Regions from separate parts of the Pseudomonas sp. P110(2024) genome, predicted to be linked through region 1. Evidence: riboswitches for the same ligand, from Rfam matches in the RefSeq annotation. Region 1 holds a riboswitch; each other region holds the start of a gene.
What was found. Region 1 has a riboswitch for cobalamin ahead of cobO (cob(I)yrinic acid a,c-diamide adenosyltransferase). Riboswitches for the same ligand answer to the same signal wherever they lie in the genome.

Region 1 (5,211 bases):
TTACGGCTGTGCCTCCACCGGCCCGGTCGCACCCTCGCAGGACCACCGCGTGGCCGCCGAGCAATCGGTCAAGGCCAAGGCTTCCGCCTCTTCCGTATTCACCGAGGAAGAGCTGGCCAGCGAAGACGACCTTGACGCCTTCTCCAGCAACGGCAAGCCATACCAGCTGCCTGTGCTGGCCGACAGCATTCTCGAACGCGGCATGGCCCTGATCGGCACCCGCTACCGCTTTGGCGGCACCTCCGAGAAGTCCGGCTTCGACTGCAGCGGTTTCATCGGCTACCTGTTCCGCGAAGAGGCGGGCATGAACCTGCCGCGCTCGACCCGCGAGATGATCAACGTCGACGCGCCCAAGGTCGCCCGTAACAAGCTCAAGCCCGGCGACCTGCTGTTCTTCAGCACCAACGGCCGTGGCCGCGTGAGCCATGCCGGCATCTACCTGGGTGACAACCAGTTCATCCACTCCAGCAGCCGCCGCAGCGGTGGTGTGCGTATCGACAGCCTGGGCGATCGCTATTGGAGCAAGACCTTCATCGAGGCCAAACGCGCGCTCGCCATGGCGCCGACCACGATCTCGCGCAATTGATTTGATATCAAAATGCTGTAACCTCGCACGGCGGCGTAGCTGAAAAGCTCGCCGCCGTGCGCATTTACAGAAAGCGTCTAATCTAAATTCTCAACTCTTTTTACCTTCGGCCGTGGCCGTCGGATTTTCGACAGGACGTTCGCATCATGGCGATGTTGGCGCGCTTCGCATTCTTTTCCCTGGTGGCCCTGCTTGCGGCCTGCTCCAGCCGTGCACCTGCGCCGGCGCCCACGCCCAAACAGCCGATGGTGTTCAATCAGGCGCCTTCGTCGCCTGCGGCCGACGATGTATTGTTTCGCGCCATCGGCCTGGTGGGCACACCGTATCGCTGGGGTGGCAATACACCGGATGCCGGGTTCGATTGCAGCGGCCTGATCGGCTATGTCTACCGTGATGCGGCGGGTATCAGTCTGCCACGCTCGACTCGCGAGATGATCGTCATGCGCGCGCCAAATGTGGATATCAATTCGCTGCAGTCGGGTGATCTGGTGTTCTTTGCCACCAGCGGCGGGTCGCAGGTCAGCCATGCCGGCATCTACGTCGGTGAAGGGCGCTTCGTGCATGCACCGTCGACGGGCGGCACCGTGCGCCTGGACTACCTGTCCAACAGCTACTGGGCCAAGGCCTACCTCCAGGCCAAACGGGTGCTGCCGCCGGGGCATCTGGCGCAGAATCCCTGATACCTACCGGCGCGGGCAGGGTATGAACTTGGTCCAGTATTGCCTGGCTGGCATCAAGCCTGTTTGAGCAGAAGCGCCACTCCGGGATAGTACTGCCCCAGTTCGTTGTGCAGCTTGCGGTAGGCATACGGGAAGTACCAGGCAAGCGCACAGGCCGTGTGCTTCTGCAGATCGTCCACCAGGTCCTGCAGTTCCTCGGGGCTGGCATGCTGGCCGGCCTTCCACGGTGTGACGAACAGTGCCCCGGCCTTGAGTTGGCTGCCATACGCGATCGGCTTGGCCAGGGCGGCGGTTTCCTGCAGGGCCGCTGTCAGGTCGAGGCGAGCGATGCGCGGCCAGCGCTGGCCAGCGTGCAGGTACAGCGACTCCTCGGCGCTGCTGATCGACAGGTCGCAGCGCCCGTCGCGCTCGCCCTCGTCGCGCTGTTTCTTGCTCATGTGCCGTTCCAGCGCCACCAACTCACCCTGCCAGGCGGCAGCGGCGAGCAGGCCGACGTTGCTGGCTGTGCCGTGCCAGTAGGGCGCCTCGTTGTCGCCCTGCAACTGGTTGAAGCGGTCGATGCAGTCGACCCAGCGCTCGAGGGCCGGGCGCAGGAACTCCAGGCGCGGGTTGTTGATCATCAGGCCTTGCATGCTGCGCTCTCCTTGTCATTGTGATCCGGGTCGGCCGGGTGATAGCTATGTGATATCACTGCTCTGAGTGTGGCACAAGCTGGTGAATCGGCCATTGATCCAGGCCAGATCGGCCCTCGCTCGATTGACGCTCCCGGTGCAACCCTCTAACCTTCGCGGCGTGCTTCAGGTGCCCCGCGAGCTACGGTTCGGCAGGGTGAAACTGGGAAGCCGGTGGGCGCCAGTAGGCGCGAGTCCGGCGCTGCCCCCGCAACGGTAGATGAGTCGACGGCTACGCAAGGCCACTGGATGTCCATGTCCGGGAAGGCGCGTAGCCAGGGCCTGCGCCCGCTCATGAGCCCGGAGACCGGCCTGTCACTGCCAAACGGCATCACGGAGGGTGATGCGCGGTGCGATGTGGCCCTTGCCATGCCTCCTGCGCGCTCCTCGTCTGCCTGCCTTTTACCTGTCGCCGCCGCTGCGACAGCCTGCGGAGACCCCTGATGAGCGAATCCATCGAACGCGACGAACGTCACCTGGCGCGCATGCAGCGCAAGAAGGCGATCATCGACGAGCGCATCGCCAATTCCCCCAATGAATGCGGCCTGCTGCTGGTGCTGACCGGCAACGGCAAGGGCAAGAGCAGCTCGGCCTTCGGCATGCTTGCCCGCGCCCTTGGCCATGGCATGCAGTGCGGCGTGGTGCAGTTCATCAAAGGCCGCAACAGCACCGGCGAGGAGCTGTTTTTCCGCCGATTTCCCGAGCAGGTGCGTTATCACGTGATGGGCGAGGGCTTTACCTGGGAAACCCAGGACCGCCAGCGCGACATCGCCGCTGCCGAGGCCGCCTGGGCGGTGTCGCGGCAGTTGCTGCAGGACCCCTCTATCCAGTTCGTCGTGCTCGATGAGCTGAACATCGCCCTCAAGCACGGCTACCTGGACCTCGACCAGGTGCTATCGGATATCCAGGCGCGTCCGCCGATGCAGCATGTGATCGTCACGGGGCGCGCTGCCAAGCCGGAGATGATCGAACTGGCCGACACCGTCACCGAGATGGGCATGCTCAAGCACGCCTTCCAGGCCGGTATCCGCGCGCAGAAGGGCGTCGAACTGTGAGTGAGTCGCGCCAGTGTCCCGCCGTGCTGATCGCGGCCCCGGCCTCGGGCCAGGGCAAGACCACGGTCACTGCCGCCCTGGCCCGCCTGCACCGCAACCTCGGGCGCACGGTGCGGGTGTTCAAGTGCGGGCCTGACTTTCTCGACCCGATGATCCTCGAGCGCGCCAGCGGTGCGCCGGTCTACCAGCTCGACCTGTGGATGATCGGCGCCGAGGAGAGTCGCCGCCTGTTGTGGGAAGCGGCGGGCGAGGCCGACCTGATCCTGATCGAGGGCGTGATGGGCCTGTTCGACGGCACGCCGTCGAGCGCCGACCTGGCGCGCCACTTCGGCGTGCCGGTGTTGGCGGTGATCGACGGCACGGCCATGGCCCAGACCTTTGGTGCCTTGGCTCTAGGCCTGGCGCGCTACCAGCCCGACCTGCCGTTCGCCGGGGTGCTGGCCAACCGGGTCGGCAGCCTGCGTCATGCGCAACTGCTCGAAGGCAGCCTGACCGAAGGCCTGCGCTGGTACGGCGGGTTGTCCCGCGAGCGCGGCATCGAACTGCCCAGCCGTCACCTTGGCCTGGTCCAGGCCAGCGAGTTGAACGACCTGGATGCACGCCTGGATGCCGCCGCCGAAGCCCTGGGCGCCAGTTGCGATGCCGCGCTGCCGCCACCGGTCCGTTTTGCCGAGCCTGAGCCTGTGAATGTGACTGCGTCGCTGGCCGGAGCGCGCATCGGTGTGGCCCGCGATGAGGCCTTCGCCTTCACCTATGGCGCCAATCTTGACTTGCTGCGTGGCCTCGGTGCGCACCTGGAATTCTTCTCGCCGGTGCATGACCGCGAGCTACCCGTGGTGGACAGTCTCTACCTGCCCGGCGGCTACCCCGAACTGCATCACCAGGCGCTGGCCGCCAACGCGCCGATGCTGGAAGCGATCCGCGCCCATCATGCCGCCGGCAAGCCGTTGCTGGCCGAGTGCGGCGGCATGCTCTACCTGCTCGACGCGCTGACCGACGTGGCGGGCGAGCGCGCCACGCTGCTGGGCCTGCTGCCGGGCGAGGCGACCATGCAGAAGCGCCTGGCGGCCCTGGCCCTGCAGGCGGTCGAACTACCCGAAGGCACCCTGCGAGGCCACACCTACCACCACTCGCTGACCAGCACGGAGCTTGCGCCGATCGCCCGCGGCCAGAGCCCCAACGGCGGTCGGGGCAACGAGGCGGTCTATCGTCTGGGGCGTCTGACCGCCTCCTACGTGCACTTCTACTTCCCCTCCAACCCCGACGCGGCGGCGGCGCTGCTGCGACCATGAGCCGACACGCCTACAGCGAAGCCGAACGCCAGGCCATCTACCGGGCCATTGGCGAACGCCGCGACATGCGCCATTTTGCCGGGGGCGAGGTGGCCCCCGAGTTGCTCGGACGCCTGCTCGCCGCCGCCCACCAGGCGCCCAGCGTGGGCCTGATGCAGCCGTGGCGGTTCATCCGTATCAGCCAGCGTGCCTTGCGCGAGCGGATCCAGGCGCTGGTGGAGCAGGAGCGGGTGCGCACCGCCGAGGCCCTGGGCGAGCGCTCCGATGAATTCATGAAGCTCAAGGTCGAAGGCATCAACGACTGCGCCGAAGTGCTGGTGGCCGCGTTGATGGACAAGCGCGAGGCGCATGTCTTCGGCCGCCGCACCCTGCCCGAGATGGACTTGGCCTCGCTGGCCTGCGCCATCCAGAACCTGTGGCTGGCGGCACGCGCCGAAGGGTTGGGCATGGGCTGGGTATCGCTGTTCGACCCCGAGGCCCTGGCCGAACTGCTGGGCATGCCCGCGGGCGCCAAGCCCATGGCGGTGCTGTGCCTGGGGCCGGTGACCGAGTTCTATCCGGCGCCGATGCTGGTGCTGGAAGACTGGGCCGAACAGCGGCCCTTGAGCGAGATGCTGTACGAGAACCATTGGGGAGAGCGTCCATGAGCGTGGCCTTGCTGACCGTGGCGGGCGTGGCCCTGGATGCGCTGCTGGGCGAGCCGCGCCGGCGTCATCCGCTGGTGGGCTTCGGCAACTTCGCATCGCGCCTGGAGCAACGTTTCAACGCCGGTGGGTGCGGCTGGCGCAGCCATGGCGTCACCGCGTGGTTCCTGGCGGTGGTGCCGCTGACCCTGCTGGCGCTGATCCTGTCCTGGCTGCCGTACATCGGCTGGCTGGTGGATGTGCTTGCGCTGTACTGCGCCCTGGGCCTGCGCAGCCTGGGCGA
Region 2 (5,211 bases), on a different contig from region 1:
ACTCGTACTGATCTTCGTCCTCTCGATCGCCTATGTTCACCTGCGCGGTCGGGTTCGTCACAAGCTGACACGCCAGCTGGGCGACCACTCCAGCTTCCTGGCCCCGGTCAACGCCTTCCTCTACCTGTTCTCCAAGCATCCGGCCAAGCCGTACCTGCCGGTCAGCGCCTTCCCCGAGTTGCAGGTGCTGCAGGACCACTGGCAGGAAATCCGCAAGGAAGGCCAGCAGCTGCTGCAGGCCGGCGAGATCAAAAAGTCCGACAATTATGACGACGTCGGTTTCAACTCGTTCTTCAAGACCGGCTGGAAGCGCTTCTACCTGAAGTGGTACGGCGAGAGCCATCCCTCGGCGATGACCCTGTGCCCACGCACCACCGAGCTGCTCGCCGGCATCGGCACGGTCAAGGCGGCGATGTTCGCCACCCTGCCGCCGGGCGCCAAGCTGGTGCGCCACCGCGACCCGTACGCCGGCTCCTACCGCTACCACCTGGGCCTGGACACGCCCAACGACGATGGCTGCTACATCGACGTGGACGGCGAGAAGTACTCCTGGCGTGACGGCGAGGGCGTGGTGTTCGACGAGACCTACATCCACTACGCGGCCAACACCACCGAGCACAACCGCATCATCCTGTTCTGCGACGTCGAGCGCCCGCTCAAGTACCGCTGGGCCGCAGCGTTCAACCGCTGGTTCAGCCGCAACGTCATGGCCGCCGCCGCCGCGCCCAACGATGCCAGCGACAAGACCGGCGGCATCAACCGCCTGTTCACCCGCATCTACAAGATCCGCGAGCGCGGCAAGGCGATGAAGAAACGCAACCGCACCCGCTATTACCTGGAGAAGTGGGCGGTGGTCGCGGCGCTGGTGCTGGTGTTCATCTATATCTGACCTGCCACTGTCTATCGGCCGCCCCACGCCCCTGTGGGAGCGGCCGTGTGTCGCGAAAGGGCCGCAAGGCCGCTTCTACCAAGATCACCTACGCCTCATCCCCCGCCAAACATCGACTAGCCTGATAGCTCCTGTTGCCAACCTGACAAGGTGAAGACGATGAGCATGATGGACTGGGACGCCTACCGTAAGCAGTTGATGGCCGGCATCGGCGATCTCAAGCAACTCTCTCCCGATACCGTGGCCGGCTACATGACCGCCAGCGGCGCCGGGGCCAAGACCAACCACCTGGACGCCAAGACCCGCGAGCTGATCTCCCTGGCCGTGGCGGTCACCACGCGCTGCGACGGCTGCATCGCCGTGCATTCGCAACAGGCGGTCAAGCACGGCGCCACCCGCGAAGAGATTGCCGAGGCCCTGGGCGTGGCGGTGGCGATGAATGCCGGCGCCGCGCTGGTCTACTCGGCCAGGGCGCTAGACGCCGTGGGCAAGGCCGACGCCTGAGCAGGTTGCGGCGTGGGCGCCCTTGCGCGCGGGCGCCGCGACACCCAGACTTGGCGCCTCAGCCCGTGCAGGAACCACCATGATCCAGATCCGCCCCATGACCCCGGAAGACTTCGAGCGCTTCTGGCCGACCTTCCAGGCCATCGTCCAGGCCCGCCAGACCTACGCCTTCGACCCCGCCCTGGATTTCGACCAGGCGCGCCGGCTGTGGCTGGAAACCCCGCTGCGCACACTGGTGGCCGATGAAGACGGCGTGCTGCTTGGCTCCTACTTCCTCAAGGCCAATGCCGCCGGCCCCGGGGGACATGTCGGCAACTGCGGCTACATGGTCTGCGAACAGGCACGCGGCCGGGGCGTGGCCAGGCTGATGTGCGAGCACTCGCAGAAGCTGGCGCGCCAGGAGGGCTTCCTGGCCCTGCAATTCAACTCGGTGGTAGCGAGCAACGAGGTGGCCGTGGCGCTTTGGCACAAGCTCGGTTTCGAGACCGTCGGGCGACTGCCCAAGGCATACCGCCATGCCGAATTGGGCCTGGTGGACTGCCTGGTGATGTACAAGTGGCTGGCCGATGAGCCGGTCGTGGAAAAACCGGCGCTGCTGATCGGGCGCAAGAACATCGAGGCGCGGGTGTCGCGCCGACGCGGGCGATAAGAGGCAGCTGAATCCATCGCGGGCCTGCCCCGCGACGGAATCAGCGCAGGCTCAACCGATCAGAACGCCAACCCCACCTTCACCCCAAACTCGTCGCGCTTGAGCTTGGTGTTGTCGGCCACCGGTGTATCCTCGTCCAGCTTGTATTCGGTACGGGTGTAGTACGCCCCCACCTGCACCGGCATGCCGCCCTGCTGGTTCATCAGCAGCGTGACCTCCGCATACGGATTGGTGCGGTCCTTCATGTCGACGCTGTCGCTGCCGAAATCATCGACTTTGAGCCGCGCGCGGCCATCAATGGTGTGGCGCGCGCCCACCTCCACGCGCAGGGTCGACGCGTCGAACTGGTGGTTGTAGCCCAGCGCTGCCTTGGCGAACGGCGACTTGTAGGTCAGCCGTGTATCAAGATCGTTGATCTCGGGCTCGAAGCGGGTCCAGCTGTACCCGCCGCCCACCGTCAGGTCGACGAAGTTGCGCGCATCCAGTGCGGCGCGCCAGCCCAGGTCGAGGTCGGCCTGGGCTTCCTTGAGCTTGTTGTCGTTCTTCTTGCCATACTTGGCCTCGGCACCGATCTGGTAGATGAACCCGGATTCGGCGGTCATCTTGTTGCCGAACGTGGCGAACACACCGCCCTGGCCCATGTGTTCCTTGTCCGATTCGCTTCCTCCCTCGAACTTGAACTTGTCGTAGGACCCCAGCAAGCCGAGGGTGAACAGCGGGTCGGTACTCGGTGCCGCCGTGGCAGCCAGAGGGGCACCGAGCAGGGCAAGCAGGCAGGCGTGGCGCAGCAGGTTACGGGTAAACATTCGCAAAAGTCTCCATGACGTGAATGAATGGCGAACGACCGGTTCGAGACAACGGGCTTGGCAAAAGTTCGAAAAAATTTGGCAAACCGCTCTAAACCGCCCTGTCCGTCACAGTTTCCCCACCCACTCGAACGATTGACTCACTGCCCGTTCAATGGTCAGATGCGCGCCAGTTTCAGGTGTCCTGCGCCGCCGTGCGCAGGGTGAAACGGGAAGCCGGTGCGTCGTTGTCACGACAAGTCCGGCGCTGCCCCCGCAACGGTAAGCGAGTGAATCCTTCGACAGACCACTGTGCGCACGCATGGGAAGGTGAAGGCTTCATGCCCCTCGCAAGCCCGGAGACCGGCCTGAGACGCTACTTGGCAACCCGCGGTGGGCGGGCGCAGGCCGGTATCCGCGTGCGCGCCTGCGTGCGCTTGACCGTTGCGTGTTTTCCACCGGGATCCATTTCTTCCTGCAGCAGTGGAACGACATGTCCCGAATCAACAAGCTTCACACCCTGGCGGCCTGCCTGGCCGTGTCCCTGCCGGCGCTGGCCGACGATCATGAAGTAACGCCCTTCACCCTGCCCTCCACGGCAATCACCGACACCCGCGAGCCACAGGCCATCGACCTGGCCACCCCGTCCCCGACCGGTTCGCGCCTGAACCTCAGCGCCCTGGACACCCCGGCCAGCACCAGCAGCCTGACCGAGGCGCAGATCCAGCAGCGCAACAACCTCACCGTGCAGGACGCCGTGACCCGCTCGCCGGGCCTTACCTTCATCGGCACGCCGGGCGACGGCGGCACCGGCCTGTCGGCCCGCGGCTTCACCGGGCAGAGTTCGGTGATGACCCTGTTCGACGGCTCGCGCCTGTACGCCGGTGCCGGCACCCTGACCTTCCCGGTCGATCCGTGGATGGTCGAGCGGATCGACGTGATCCGCGGCCCCGCCTCGGTGCTGTACGGCGAAGGCGCCACCGGCGCGGTGGTCAACGTGGTGCCGAAGCAGCCGTTCGCTGGCGAGATCCGCAACCATCTGCGTCTGGGCTACGGCTCCTGGGACCGCCAGCAGCTGGGCCTGGACAGCGGCGGCAGCCTGAGCGAGCGCCTGAGCTACCGCGTGACCCTCAACCAGCAGGCCAGCAACGGCTGGGTCGACCGCACCGACTCGCGCAGCCTGGCCCTGAGCGCCGCCCTGCGCTTCGATGCCAGCGACGACCTGAGTTTTACCCTCGCCCACGAACGCGGCGATGCGCAACCGGCCAACTACTACGGCACCCCGCTGATCGATGGGCACCTGCGCAGCAGCGTGCGGCGCAAGAACTACAACGTCAGCAACGACGAGCAGCGCTACCACGACGAGTGGACGCGCCTGACCACCGACTGGCCCCTCAGCGACCGCGTCAGTGCCAGCAACCAGCTGTACTACATCAAGAGCCGCCGCCAGTGGCGCAATGCCGAGTCCTACACCTGGGACGCCGCCAACGGCGTGATCCAGCGCGGCAGCTTCCTCGAGATTCGCCATAACCAGGAGCAGCTCGGCGATCGCCAGAGCTTCACCTTCGACCATGGCCTGTTCGGCCTGGACAGCAAAACCGTGGTCGGCGCCGAGTACAACCGCATCCGCTTCAACGTCGACAGCAACTCGCCCTACCGCGATGGCGGCAGCGACCCGCTCGACCCGTGGCATCCGGCTCCGGGCGGCTTCCATAGCCTCAGCCCAACCCGCGCACAAACGCTGTCCAAGGTCGACACCTTCGCCCTGTTCGCCGAAAACCGCACCCAGCTGACCGACCGCCTCGCACTGGTCACCGGCATTCGCCGCGACCAGAATCACATCGACCGCGACGACCTGGCCAACAACAGCCGCAGCGACCGCAGCCTGCAGGGCGGCAACTGGCGCGCCGGCCTGGTGTTCGCTGTCACCGACGACCTGTCGCTGTATGGGCAGTTTTCGACCAGCGAGGACGGCGTCGGCGACCTGCTCACCCAGCGCCCGGACAAGCGCCTGGAACTGACCGAAGCGAAGCAGGCCGAGGTAGGCCTCAAGCAACGTTTCTGGGATACCCGTGGCGAGTGGACGCTGGCGGCCTATCACATCGTCAAGAAGAAGCTGCCGGTGTACAACCCGCTCACCCACGACAGCCAGCAGGCCGGCCAGCAGACCTCCGACGGCCTGGAGGCCAGCCTGGAACTGGCGCTGGGCAACCAGTGGCAGCTCTCGGCCAATGCCGCTTTGGTGCGGGCCAAGTACGATGATTTTCTCGAGGAAGGCGACAACGGCACGGTCCACGACCGCGCCGGCAACCGTCCGCAGGACGTGCCGCGACGCACCGCCAACCTGTGGCTGAGCAAAGGTTTCGGCCAGACCGTGGATGCCG
Region 3 (5,211 bases), on a different contig from region 1:
ACAATCGCCCTGGCCCGCGCCAGGTCCGCGTCCATCGCTTCGATCAGCGCCTGGGCCCTTGCCTGCCGGCCCAGCAGCTCGCCGAGGAGGGTCAGGTCACGCCGGACATGGGCGTAGTAATCCAGCGAATGGCCGGCACAGGCCGATTCAAGCAAATAGCTGGAGATCCCGTTGCCGGCCAGCCGAGTTCGCGAGCTGACCCCGTCGCCAAAGGCCGAGGCGAATCCGCCGACCACCAGGTCAGGCCTTTGCGCATACAGCACCTCGCTGGCCGGGTACTCCCGGGCGATCACCGGCACGCCCTGGTAGCGGCCCTGCGTGTAGGCGGCGCCGTTGTCGTCCAGGTAGGCCACGCCGACCATCGATGGCCCGGCGCCGAGGGCGAGCAGCAGGTCGGCCGCGTGCTGGTTGAGGGCGACGATACGCGCAGGCGCCGCAGCGGGCCGTTGCCAGTCCTGCCCACAGTTGCGATAGCTGTCGGCCAGGACCGGTGTGCCACAGCACAAGGCCAACGACAGCAGCCAGGCGCTACGCATCGCCAGCCCCTCCTTTGATCAGCAGTCTTTCGGCGATCCTTGCGCCCTGTAGATGCATTTCCACCAATTCCTCCACCTCCCGATCATCACGTACCCGATACCAGCAGCCGTCCGGGTGCACCGTCAGTACTGGCCCCAGGTTGCAGGGGAACTGGCAACCAGTGCGAGTCAGCAGCACGCCGCCCGGCGTCTCGATCAAGTCATGGTCCAGCAGCCGCCGGCGCAGGCGTTTCCACAACGGCAAGGCACCGCGCCGCACACAGCGCGGGCCGGTGCACAGGAACACTTGGCGAGCATGCTCGGGCACACGCGACCAGTCCGGATCGCTGGCCACCGCGTTGACCTGGTCGCACGGCAGGTGGCGGGTGTGCTCACCGATGCTGGCACAGGCCGCCCGCGCGTCCAGGCCGCGACGGCCCAAGGCCTGGGCCGTGACCCAGACACCGGCCCGACCTTGCGCCAGACGCCCCAGCTCATCGCGCAGCCAGTCAAGGTAGGCGCTGTCCGAGGTGGGTTCCAGGTCCACTACCAGCAAGCGCTCAACACCCTGGTCAAGGGCCTCGCGGATAACCACCCACAGCCCATCGAAGCCCTCCAGGGTATCTACGATATCCCGGCCCGCCTCGCGGCCACGCAGGTCGCGGACCTCGGCGCCAAAGGCTTCGGCCGCAGAGCCAACGCCCAGGCCAGGGCCGACGAACAACACGCGCTGGTAGTCCATGCTCACGCCCCTCAGAAGGTGTAGGTGTACCGCAGTTCGCTGGTGAACGGCCGTCCGAGATTGTCGACGTTGCTCGCCCGGCTGGTGACATAGTCGCGGTCGAACAGGTTCTCCACCAGCAGGCTCAACCGGTGCTGGCGGGCACCGTCCAGGTAGCGGTAGGCATCGACGTCGACCACCGAGTAATGGCCGTACTCGACGCCCTTGGAGCTGACCACATCGCGAATGTAGCGAATGGCCCCTCCGGCACCCCACATGCGGTCCGCCGATTCGTAGCCGAGCCGCGAGCGGGCGAAAAAACTCGGCACGTCGTTGATCGTCGCCCCGGTGCGCGACTCGGTGAGGTTACGGGTCATGTCGGCCTGCAGGCTCCATTGGTCGTCGAGCTGGATACGTGCATCGGCCTCGAAACCCCGCATCTGCACCTGGCCCTGGCCGTTCACCCACTGGCTGCCGTCCAGGGTGATCAGGTCGGTGATCTTGCGCCGGAACACGGTGACACTGGCGCTGAATTCGCGCGCCAGAAGCAGGCCGTGGTAGTCCAGGCCAAGCTCGGCGTTGCGGCTCTTCTCGGGCTTGAGGTCGCGGTTGCCGATCTCGTCGCCGGGCTCGTTGACGAACAGCTGCTCGGCGTTGGGCAGCTTGTAGGCGCTGCCGTACTGGCCACGCAGTTGCCAGTTGTCGTTCAGGTCGTACAGCGAGGTAAGCATGCCGACGGTGGCGCTGTCGCCGCCGCTCATGGCCTCGTGGCGCACGCCAAGGCTCGGGTGCCAGTCCGGCAAGGCCTCGATCCTGGGCCGCAGCTGGGCATACAGCGCATTGGCCTGGGCCTTGTTGTCGTCGATCACCAGCACATCGTCCTGGCCCTTGAACCACTGGTTGTCGGAACCGAACACCAGCACATGGCCGCCGTCGAGTTCGGCCTTGCCCTCGGCCTGCACGCCCCAGTCGGTGAAACCCCAGTAGTCGTCGTGGTTGACCACGTTACGGCTGCCATCGTCACGGTTGTTGATGCGGGTGTAGCGGGTGTCCCAATCGTTGACGTGGCCCTTGATGAAGTAGCTCAGGCGCTCGTTGAGGCGCTGCTCGAAGGTCGCCGTGGCGATCTGCTGCACGCGGTCGTTGGTGGTCTTGTAGTTGTTCACTGGCCGGGCGAAATCAAGGTTGGCGTCGGTGTACTGGTAGAACAGTTCCAGCCGCGCATCGTCGCCGAAGGCCTGGACCGCCTTGCCGCCGAAGGTGGTCACCTCGTAACCGCGTTTCTTGTCGCTGACGTTGCCGCTGTAGTCGCGGTTGCGAAACGGCTGGTAGCCATCAGAGACGTTGTGGCTGACATAGGCCAGCAGGCCCAGGTCGCCGAAGCCGTTACTGAAGATCCGCTCGACGCGGGCGTCCTTGCTGCTGCCGGCGAAGCTGTCCAGGCCCAGGTTGACCTCACCCGAAGCCTCGCGGCTCTGCGGGCTGCGGGTGACGATATTGATCACCCCGGCCACCGCCTGGGTACCGAATAACAGGCTCTGGCCGCCCTTGAGCACCTCGATGCGCTCCACCGCGTTGGCCGGCAGGGTGTCCAGGTACAGGCCGCCGTACAGGCGGTTGTTCAAGCGCACGCCGTCGAGCAGGATCAGGGTGTCGTCGTTACGCCCGCCGAGCAGCGAATAGGTGCCGTAGTCGAACGGGCCGTTCTTCGGCGCGACGTAGAAGCCGGGGATGAACATCTGCATCACCCGGGTGATGTCGGCGCCGGGGCCGGCGCGCTCGATCTGCTCACGGCTGACGATCTCGACCTTGCTGCCGTACTGGGCCATGGCGGCGACGTTGGTCGACTCCACCGAAGGCGCGACGACGATCTGCTGGTCGAGGACCAGGGGCGTGTTTTCGGCCAGTGCCAGGGGACTGGCCAGGCATCCCAGAAGCAGGGTCCGGGCCTTGGGGGATAAACGTCGGGAGTGAATCACAGCAATCATGCTCTTCTCGAAAGTGACTTTCGCAGAAGCACGCAGGAGCACGGATCGCGCACACGCCAATACCGGCCCATGCCCGCCCACCGCAGGAGTTTGCCTACCACATTCCAGGCCGGTCTCCGGGCTCGCAAGACTAGACGCCTTCACCTTCCCATGGCGCATTGGCCACAGTGGTCTGTCGAAGGCATCACTTGCATACCGTTGCGGGGGCAGCACCGGACTCGTACCGGTTTCCCGTTTAACCCCATGCGCGGCGGCATGGGACACCTGAAATCGGTCGGCATCTGAACACCTGGGGCCCAGAGGCGTCAAGCCAGGCAGGCGTATCGTTTCGAATGCTTTTTATCGCCGGAACACTCTAGGCAGATGTGTCAAAAGTTGTAGAATCCGCACGCCTAACCCATTCCCTTCGAGCTTTGCCGATGAAGCTGGCCCGCCACACACGATCGCAAGTCGCCTGGGTGCTGTATTTCAGCATCTTGTTCGGCTCGTTGCTGTGCGCCATGGGCCATGGACAGATGGCAGGCTTGCGCCTGGCCGGCCTGGATGACGCCGCCTGGTGCGCGGCCGACAGCAGCGGCGTGTTCAAGGGCGACCAGGACATCACCGACCCGGTGCTGCCTGCCGGCGGCGACTGCGTGATCGCCAGCCTGTTCAGCGCCACCCTGCTGGCGGTGTTCTTCGGCCTGCTGGCCTTGCTCGCCGGGGAGTCGAGCAAACCCTTACCCAGACAACCCGCGCCGCCCCTGCCCAAGCAGCGCTGGCCCCTGGTCAATCCGCGCGCCTCCCCCGCTTCGCTTCTCGCGTTCTGACATCGCCACGCCCAAGTACTACTGCCTGATCGGCAGCGGGCGTGCGCCCACCGATTTCAGCCAGGAAGCCTTGCATGTTCCGCATGACCACTTTGGCGCTGCTCGTAGGCAGCGCAACCTGCGCCTGGGCGCAGGATGACACCCTGACCCTGCCCGCCAGCAACGTCACGGCCACCGCCGACCAACCCAAAGAAGCCACCACGCTCGATCTTGACCGCCCCATCGAAAGCGGCTCGCGGCTGAACCTCAGCGCCCGCGAAAATCCCGCCTCGGTCAGCGTTGCCGACCGCAAGACCATGGAACGCATCGGCGCGCGCAACTTCCAGGACGCCGCCAACGCCCTGCCCGGGGTCAACGCCTCGGCACCGCCCGGCTGGGGCGGCTACGTGTCTTACCGTGGTTTCAACGGCGCCCAGATCAGCCAGTTGTTCAACGGCATCAACCTGCAGTACGGCGCCACGGCGCGCCCGGTTGGCGCGTGGATCTACGACCGCGTCGAACTGCTCGGCGGCCCCTCGTCGTTCCTCAACGGCAGTGGCGCGGTCGGCGGCAGCCTGAACATGATCACCAAACTGGCCAACCGCGATGAGGACAGCTTCGAAGGCCGCGTCAGCTACGGCCGCTACGACACCCTGGAAACCTCGGTCGGCTTCAACAAGGCGCTCAACAGCGGCGACGGCCCGCGCCACTACGCGCGGCTCGACTACAGCCGCACCAGTACCAATGGCTACATCGACCGCCAGGAGAACGGTGCCGGCAACCTGGCCTTCTCGCTGCTCAGCGACATCAACGAGCAGCTCTCGCACACCCTGGCCATCGAGTACCTGGAAGAGAAGGAAGACAGCCCGTACTGGGGCACGCCGGTGTTGCAGCCGGCGGTCGGCACCCTGCACATCGACAAACACAATCGCTTCAACAACTACAACGTCGAGGACGGCCGCTACGAGCAGCGCACCCGCTGGCTGCGCTCGATCACCGACTACCGCATCGACGACAGCAACCAGCTGCGCAACACCTTCTACCACTACAACGGCCAGCGCGATTATCGCAACCTCGAGGTGTACCGCTACAACGCCAGCAACACCAACATCGCCCGCTCCGGCGGTTACCGCCAGCGCCACGACCAGGAGGTCAACGGCAATCGCACCGAATTGACCCATCAAGGCCAGCTGTTCGGT
Region 4 (5,211 bases), on a different contig from region 1:
CTGGGCTTTCGGCCGGCAGGTCGGCGTCGCAGCATTCGCAGTTGGGGCGCAATTCGAGCATGGTCTTGGTTTCCTTCCAGTTGGAAAACCCAGTGTGCTACGCCGCGCCCCGGTCGGCAATCGCTTCACGTGCCTGGACGGTAAAGGTGGGCGTGACCAGCGCGGTACAGGGCCGAGTCGGCGAATGGCGCGTCTCCCAGCACATGACCGACCAGGATCAGCGCGGTACGCCGAAAATCCTTGGCGGCAACGCGCTCGCAGATATCGGCCAGCGTGCCCTTGACCCAGTCCTGGTCCGGCCAGGTGGCGCGATGGACCACCGCTATCGGGCAGTCGACGCCATAGTGTGGCAGCAGCTCCTGGACGATGCGGGCCAGGTGGCGCACCCCCAGATGGATGGCCAGGGTACTGCCGTGGCGGGCCAGGTCGGCCAGTTGCTCACCGGCCGGCATTGGCGAACGGTCGCCAAAGCGGGTGAGGATCACGGTCTGCGCCACATCGGGCAAGGTCAGCTCGCAGCCGAGCAGCGCGGCACTGGCGGCGGTGGCGGTGACGCCGGGGACGATCTGGTAGTCGATATCCAGTTCGCGCAAGTGGCGGATCTGTTCGCCGATGGCGCCATAAAGGCTGGGGTCGCCGCTGTGCACGCGCGCCACGTCCTCGCCGTTGGCGTGAGCCTGGCGCATCGCCTCGACGATCTGCTCCAGGTGCAGTTCGGCGCTGTTGATTACCGTGTGCGCCTGGTGACCTTCCAGCACGGCGGCGGGGACCAGGGAGCCGGCATAGACGATCACTGGGCACTGGCGGATCAGGCGCTGGCCCTTGACCGTGATCAGCTCGGGATCGCCGGGGCCGGCGCCGATGAAATAGACCGTCATGGGGGTTCCTTGTATAGAAGAGTGGCGGATTATCCGCCGATGGCCAGGGCCAGGGTAGCGCTGCCGAGGACCTGCCTCGGCACGTGCAGGCGGCCGTTATCGCCGGCCAGGGCCAGTGCGGCGCTTTCGGCGACGCCCCAGCAGCCTGTCTGCGCGTACGCCGTGGGCGAACGCTGGCTGAGCTGCGCTTCGAAAACCAGTAGATGCGCGGCATCGAAACAGATGTACGGCAGCCCTAGGCGCTCGGCCAGTGCCAGCAGGCCGGGCTCGCGGGCCTTGGGCTCGATGCTGGCAATGCCGCGCAGGGCCGAGAGGGGCAGGGCGTTGCGGGTGAGGGTCTGGCGCAGCAATACCGCCAGGGTCTCGACCGGGCAGCCGCGGCGACAGCCAAAGCCGGCGTACAACGCCGGCTGAGCAGGCAGATCGCGCATCAGGCCTGGCTGGAGCGACGGTACAGCCAGGCGCTGAGCAGGCCCAGGGCCAGCCAGAACGCGGCGTTGGTCAGCCAGGAAGCGATCTTGAACTGGGTCTCGAGGGCTTGCGGCGCAAGGCTTTCATGCACGGCCGGCTGTGGCGCGCCGATCAGGTGCGGGATCACCAGCAGAGCGGCACCCAGCGCCTTGAGCAGCCAGTGCCGGGCGAACACCAACAACGCCAGGCCGGCGGCGGTGGCCGCTGCGGTGCCGATCCACCAGGTCTGGCGCTGACCGAGGTCGGCGGCGGCGGTGCCGGGCAGTTCCGGTGGCAGGCCAAGGGTCGGCGCCAGGCAGAACACGGCAAAGCCGGCCAGGCCCCACAGCGCGCCGGTGGCCACGCGGTTCGGTTCACGCAGGCCGTAGAGAGCGACCAGGATCAGGGCGAAACCGACGGCGACCACCAGGTTGCCACCGGTGGTGGACAGCACGCGCTGCCAGCCGTCTTCCGGCGACCAGGCTTCGGCGCTGTGCTCATGCTCGTGGGGCGCGGTGGCGTCGCCGTGCTCATGGTGTTCGTCGACCGGGGCGGCGGACTCGTAGGTTTCCGCCTGGAGAATCAGTGGGGTGACCCAGAAGCTTTGCAGCAGGGTCAGCAGCAGGGCCGCGAGCAGGCCGCTGAAGCCCGCGGTACGGGCGATGCGCGTAATCATGCGGGTTTACTCAGTGGCAAGGGAAGGCGGCGCTGTGGCGGGTATCGTGGGCAGCGTTGTGCACTGCCTCGATGTGCGAGAAACCGGCGAAGTACACCAGGCACAGGCCCAGCAGGCTGGCGCCGACCGCGACGATCAGTCGCTGGCTGAGGCTGACGGGGGTGGCGATACTGTGTTTGGCGCTGGTGATGGGCATGACGCGTTCCTCTGCTGCTTTTGTTGTGGCAACGGACATGCGCGACGACCCCGGGCACGATTGGCCCAGGTGATACGACGACGCCCGCCCACCGCGGGGTGTACTGTGAGCACGTGTCAGGCCGGTCTCCGGGCTGGCGAGGTGGAGCAGGACTCCGTGGGGCGTCACCTTCCCATGCCTTACTGTTGGCACAGTGGTTCGGACGCTTCTCTCGCTTACCGTTGCGGGGGCAGCACCGGCCTTGTCGGCTCCTTAGCAATGGAGGCGCGACGCACCGGTTTCCCGTTTCACCCCCGTCGGGGGCACCTGAACGCAATGCGCTAGCAAATCACGGGGCCGGGCCCGCGTCAATCGCCATGGCGGTTGACCGCCAGGCAGGCACTGCGTAGCCTTGCCGCTGCGAGGTTCTCGGGCGTTGGCCCGAGCTAAGACGGGAACGCGGTACAAGCCGCGGCTGCCCCCGCAACTGTAAGCACTGAAGGGTTCGGCACAGCCACTGCGCAGGCGCGCGGGAAGGCGCCGGCCCACCGGCCAGCGAGCCGCAGCGGTGCGAGCCAGGAGACCTGCCTCGTGACGTTTTCGACTTTCAACCGGGCGGGGTGATCCGGTGGCGAACGCGCCAGGCCGGCAGGGCCGTGGCTGTCGTCCTGCATGCCCGCGCCATTGCTGCCAAGGGCATCGCGACATGAAAACACTGGCCAAGCTTCCCGTCACCATCGTTACCGGCTTCCTCGGCTCGGGCAAGACCACCTTGCTGCGCCATATGCTCGACAACGCCCAGGGCCGCCGCATCGCGGTGATCGTCAACGAATTCGGCGAGCTGGGCATCGACGGCGAGATCCTCAAGCAGTGCAGCATCGGCTGCACCGAGGAAGAGGCCAACGGCCGCGTCTATGAGCTGGCCAACGGTTGTCTGTGCTGCACCGTGCAGGAAGAGTTCTTCCCGGTGATGCGCGAGCTGGTGGCCCGTCGCGGCGACCTCGACCACATCCTTATCGAGACCAGCGGCCTGGCCTTGCCCAAACCGCTGGTACAGGCCTTCCAATGGCCGGAAATCCGCAACGCCTGCACCGTCGACGCGGTGATCACCGTGGTCGACAGCCCGGCCGTGGCCGCCGGCACCTTTGCCGCCTACCCGGAGCAGGTCGATGCCCAGCGCAAGCTCGACCCCAACCTCGACCACGAGTCGCCGCTGCACGAGCTGTTCGCCGACCAGCTGGCCAGTGCCGACCTGGTGGTGCTGAACAAGGCCGACCTGATCGACGCCGAGGGCCTGGCCAAGGTCCGTGCCGAGGTGGCCGAGGAACTGCCGCCGGCGGTCAAGGTGATCGAGGCCAGCAGCGGCCGCCTGCCGCTGGAAGTGCTGCTGGGCGTGGGCGCCGAGTCCGAGGTGCATATCGATGGTCGCCGTACCCATCACGACTCGCATCACGACGGCGATGACCATGACGACCATGACCACGACGCCTTCGACTCGATCTCCATCGATCTGCCCGAGTCCGACGAGAGCCTGCTGCTCGACGCCCTGACCCAGCTGGTCACCGAGTTCGGCATCCTGCGCGCCAAGGGCTTCGCCGCGATTCCCGGCAAGCCGATGCGTCTGCTGATCCAGGGGGTGGGCACCCGCTTCGACAAGCATTTCGACCGCGCCTGGCGTAGCGATGAACCACGGATCACCCGCCTGGTGCTGATCGGCCAGGCGCTGGACGCCGCACAGCTGGAAGCGCGCCTGCGCCAGGCCCTGGGCGCCTGATCCATGCACCTGCTGCGGACCCAACCCGGCGGCTTCGTGCCGGACGACAGCATCGCCGACCTCGGCCAGACCCCCGCCGACCTGGTGATCCTCTGCAGCGGTGATTCACACCTGGCGCTGCTCGCCGAAACCGCCGAGCAGCTGCCGGCGCACTTTCCCAGCGTGCGCCTGGCCAACCCGATGCAGGTGCAGAACCATGCCTCGGTCGACGTGTATGTCGACCAGGTGCTGCGCCATGCCAAGGTGATCCTGGTGTCGCTGCATGGCGGCGTCGGCTACTGGCGCTATGGTGTCGAGCAACTGGTCGAACTGGCGGAGCGTGGGGTCGAGCTGATCCTGGTGCCCGGCGACGACCGCCCCGATCCTGAGCTTACCGACCTGGGCACGGTCCGCGGCGAACAGGCCGAGCGCCTCTGGCACTTCCTGCGCCAGGGCGGCAAGGCCAACGCCGTTAACCTGTTCAACTGCCTGGCCAGCCAATGGCTGGGTTGTGATTACCCATGGGATGAGCCGCAGCCCTTGCCGCGCACGGCGGTCTATCACCCGGCCAAGGCCACGGCGCGCCTGGAGGACTGGTACGCCGAGTGGAATCCGGAGCATCCGGTGGCGCCGTTGCTGTTCTACCGTTCGCACCTGCAGGCGGCCAACACGGCGTTCATCGATGTGTTCTGCCAGCGCCTGCAGGCCTGCGGGCTGAATCCTTTGCCCATTGCCGTGGCCAGCCTAAAGGAACGCGCCTGCCTGGACCAGGTCGAGGCTTGGCTCGACGAGGTGCAGGCCGAGGTGGTGATCAACACCACAGGCTTCGCCCTGTCCAGCCCCGAGCAACCCAACCTGCGTCCGCTGCGCCGCGATGTGCCGGTGCTGCAGGCGATCTGCGCCCAGGACAACCAACCTGGCTGGGAGCAGAGCGAGCAGGGCCTGGGCGCCCGCGACCTGGCGATGCACATCGCCTTGCCGGAACTGGACGGGCGTATCATCACCCGGCCGGTGAGTTTCAAGGACCTGGCCTGGCGCAGCGAGCGCAGCCAGTCCGATGTGGTCTGCTACCGGGCCCACCCCGAACGCATGGACTTCGTCGCCGAACTGGCACGGCGCTGGGTGACCCTGGCGCGCCTGGACAACCAGGAAAAGCGCGTGGCCCTGGTGCTGGCCAACTACCCGACCCGCGACGGGCGCATCGGCAATGGCGTCGGCCTGGACACGCCGGGCGCGGCGCTCAATATCCTTGAGGCCCTGCAGGCGCAGGGTTACCCAG

Region 2: linked by a shared signal. The riboswitch ahead of AC25ND_RS24725 (TonB-dependent receptor) and the one ahead of cobO (cob(I)yrinic acid a,c-diamide adenosyltransferase) in region 1 are both predicted to bind cobalamin.
Region 3: linked by a shared signal. The riboswitch ahead of AC25ND_RS08695 (TonB-dependent receptor plug domain-containing protein) and the one ahead of cobO (cob(I)yrinic acid a,c-diamide adenosyltransferase) in region 1 are both predicted to bind cobalamin.
Region 4: linked by a shared signal. The riboswitch ahead of AC25ND_RS22770 (CbtB domain-containing protein) and the one ahead of cobO (cob(I)yrinic acid a,c-diamide adenosyltransferase) in region 1 are both predicted to bind cobalamin.

What each region holds. Positions count from the first base shown of each region.
Region 1 covers NZ_JBLIYT010000015.1:115,872-121,082, reverse strand. The annotation lists gene AC25ND_RS22385 (C40 family peptidase) at 1-586, shown strand, start outside; gene AC25ND_RS22380 (C40 family peptidase) at 733-1,266, shown strand; gene AC25ND_RS22375 (hypothetical protein) at 1,320-1,898, opposite strand; cobalamin riboswitch at 2,049-2,267, shown strand; gene cobO (cob(I)yrinic acid a,c-diamide adenosyltransferase) at 2,381-2,992, shown strand; gene AC25ND_RS22365 (cobyrinic acid a,c-diamide synthase CobB) at 2,989-4,284, shown strand; gene bluB (5,6-dimethylbenzimidazole synthase) at 4,281-4,931, shown strand; gene cbiB (adenosylcobinamide-phosphate synthase CbiB) at 4,928-5,211, shown strand, end outside.
Region 2 covers NZ_JBLIYT010000019.1:49,524-54,734, reverse strand. The annotation lists gene lpxO (lipid A hydroxylase LpxO) at 1-889, shown strand, start outside; gene AC25ND_RS24740 (carboxymuconolactone decarboxylase family protein) at 1,049-1,393, shown strand; gene AC25ND_RS24735 (GNAT family N-acetyltransferase) at 1,473-2,042, shown strand; gene AC25ND_RS24730 (outer membrane beta-barrel protein) at 2,102-2,848, opposite strand; cobalamin riboswitch at 3,009-3,213, shown strand; gene AC25ND_RS24725 (TonB-dependent receptor) at 3,321-5,211, shown strand, end outside.
Region 3 covers NZ_JBLIYT010000004.1:284,153-289,363, reverse strand. The annotation lists gene AC25ND_RS08705 (ABC transporter substrate-binding protein) at 1-536, opposite strand, end outside; gene AC25ND_RS08700 (hypothetical protein) at 529-1,257, opposite strand; gene AC25ND_RS08695 (TonB-dependent receptor plug domain-containing protein) at 1,269-3,224, opposite strand; cobalamin riboswitch at 3,315-3,507, opposite strand; gene AC25ND_RS08690 (DUF2946 family protein) at 3,644-4,033, shown strand; gene AC25ND_RS08685 (TonB-dependent receptor) at 4,108-5,211, shown strand, end outside.
Region 4 covers NZ_JBLIYT010000016.1:37,181-42,391, reverse strand. The annotation lists gene AC25ND_RS22790 (DUF1272 domain-containing protein) at 1-61, opposite strand, end outside; gene cobM (precorrin-4 C(11)-methyltransferase) at 126-878, opposite strand; gene AC25ND_RS22780 (cobalamin biosynthesis protein) at 908-1,309, opposite strand; gene AC25ND_RS22775 (CbtA family protein) at 1,309-2,004, opposite strand; gene AC25ND_RS22770 (CbtB domain-containing protein) at 2,015-2,200, opposite strand; cobalamin riboswitch at 2,303-2,524, opposite strand; cobalamin riboswitch at 2,586-2,785, shown strand; gene cobW (cobalamin biosynthesis protein CobW) at 2,886-3,953, shown strand; gene cobN (cobaltochelatase subunit CobN) at 3,957-5,211, shown strand, end outside.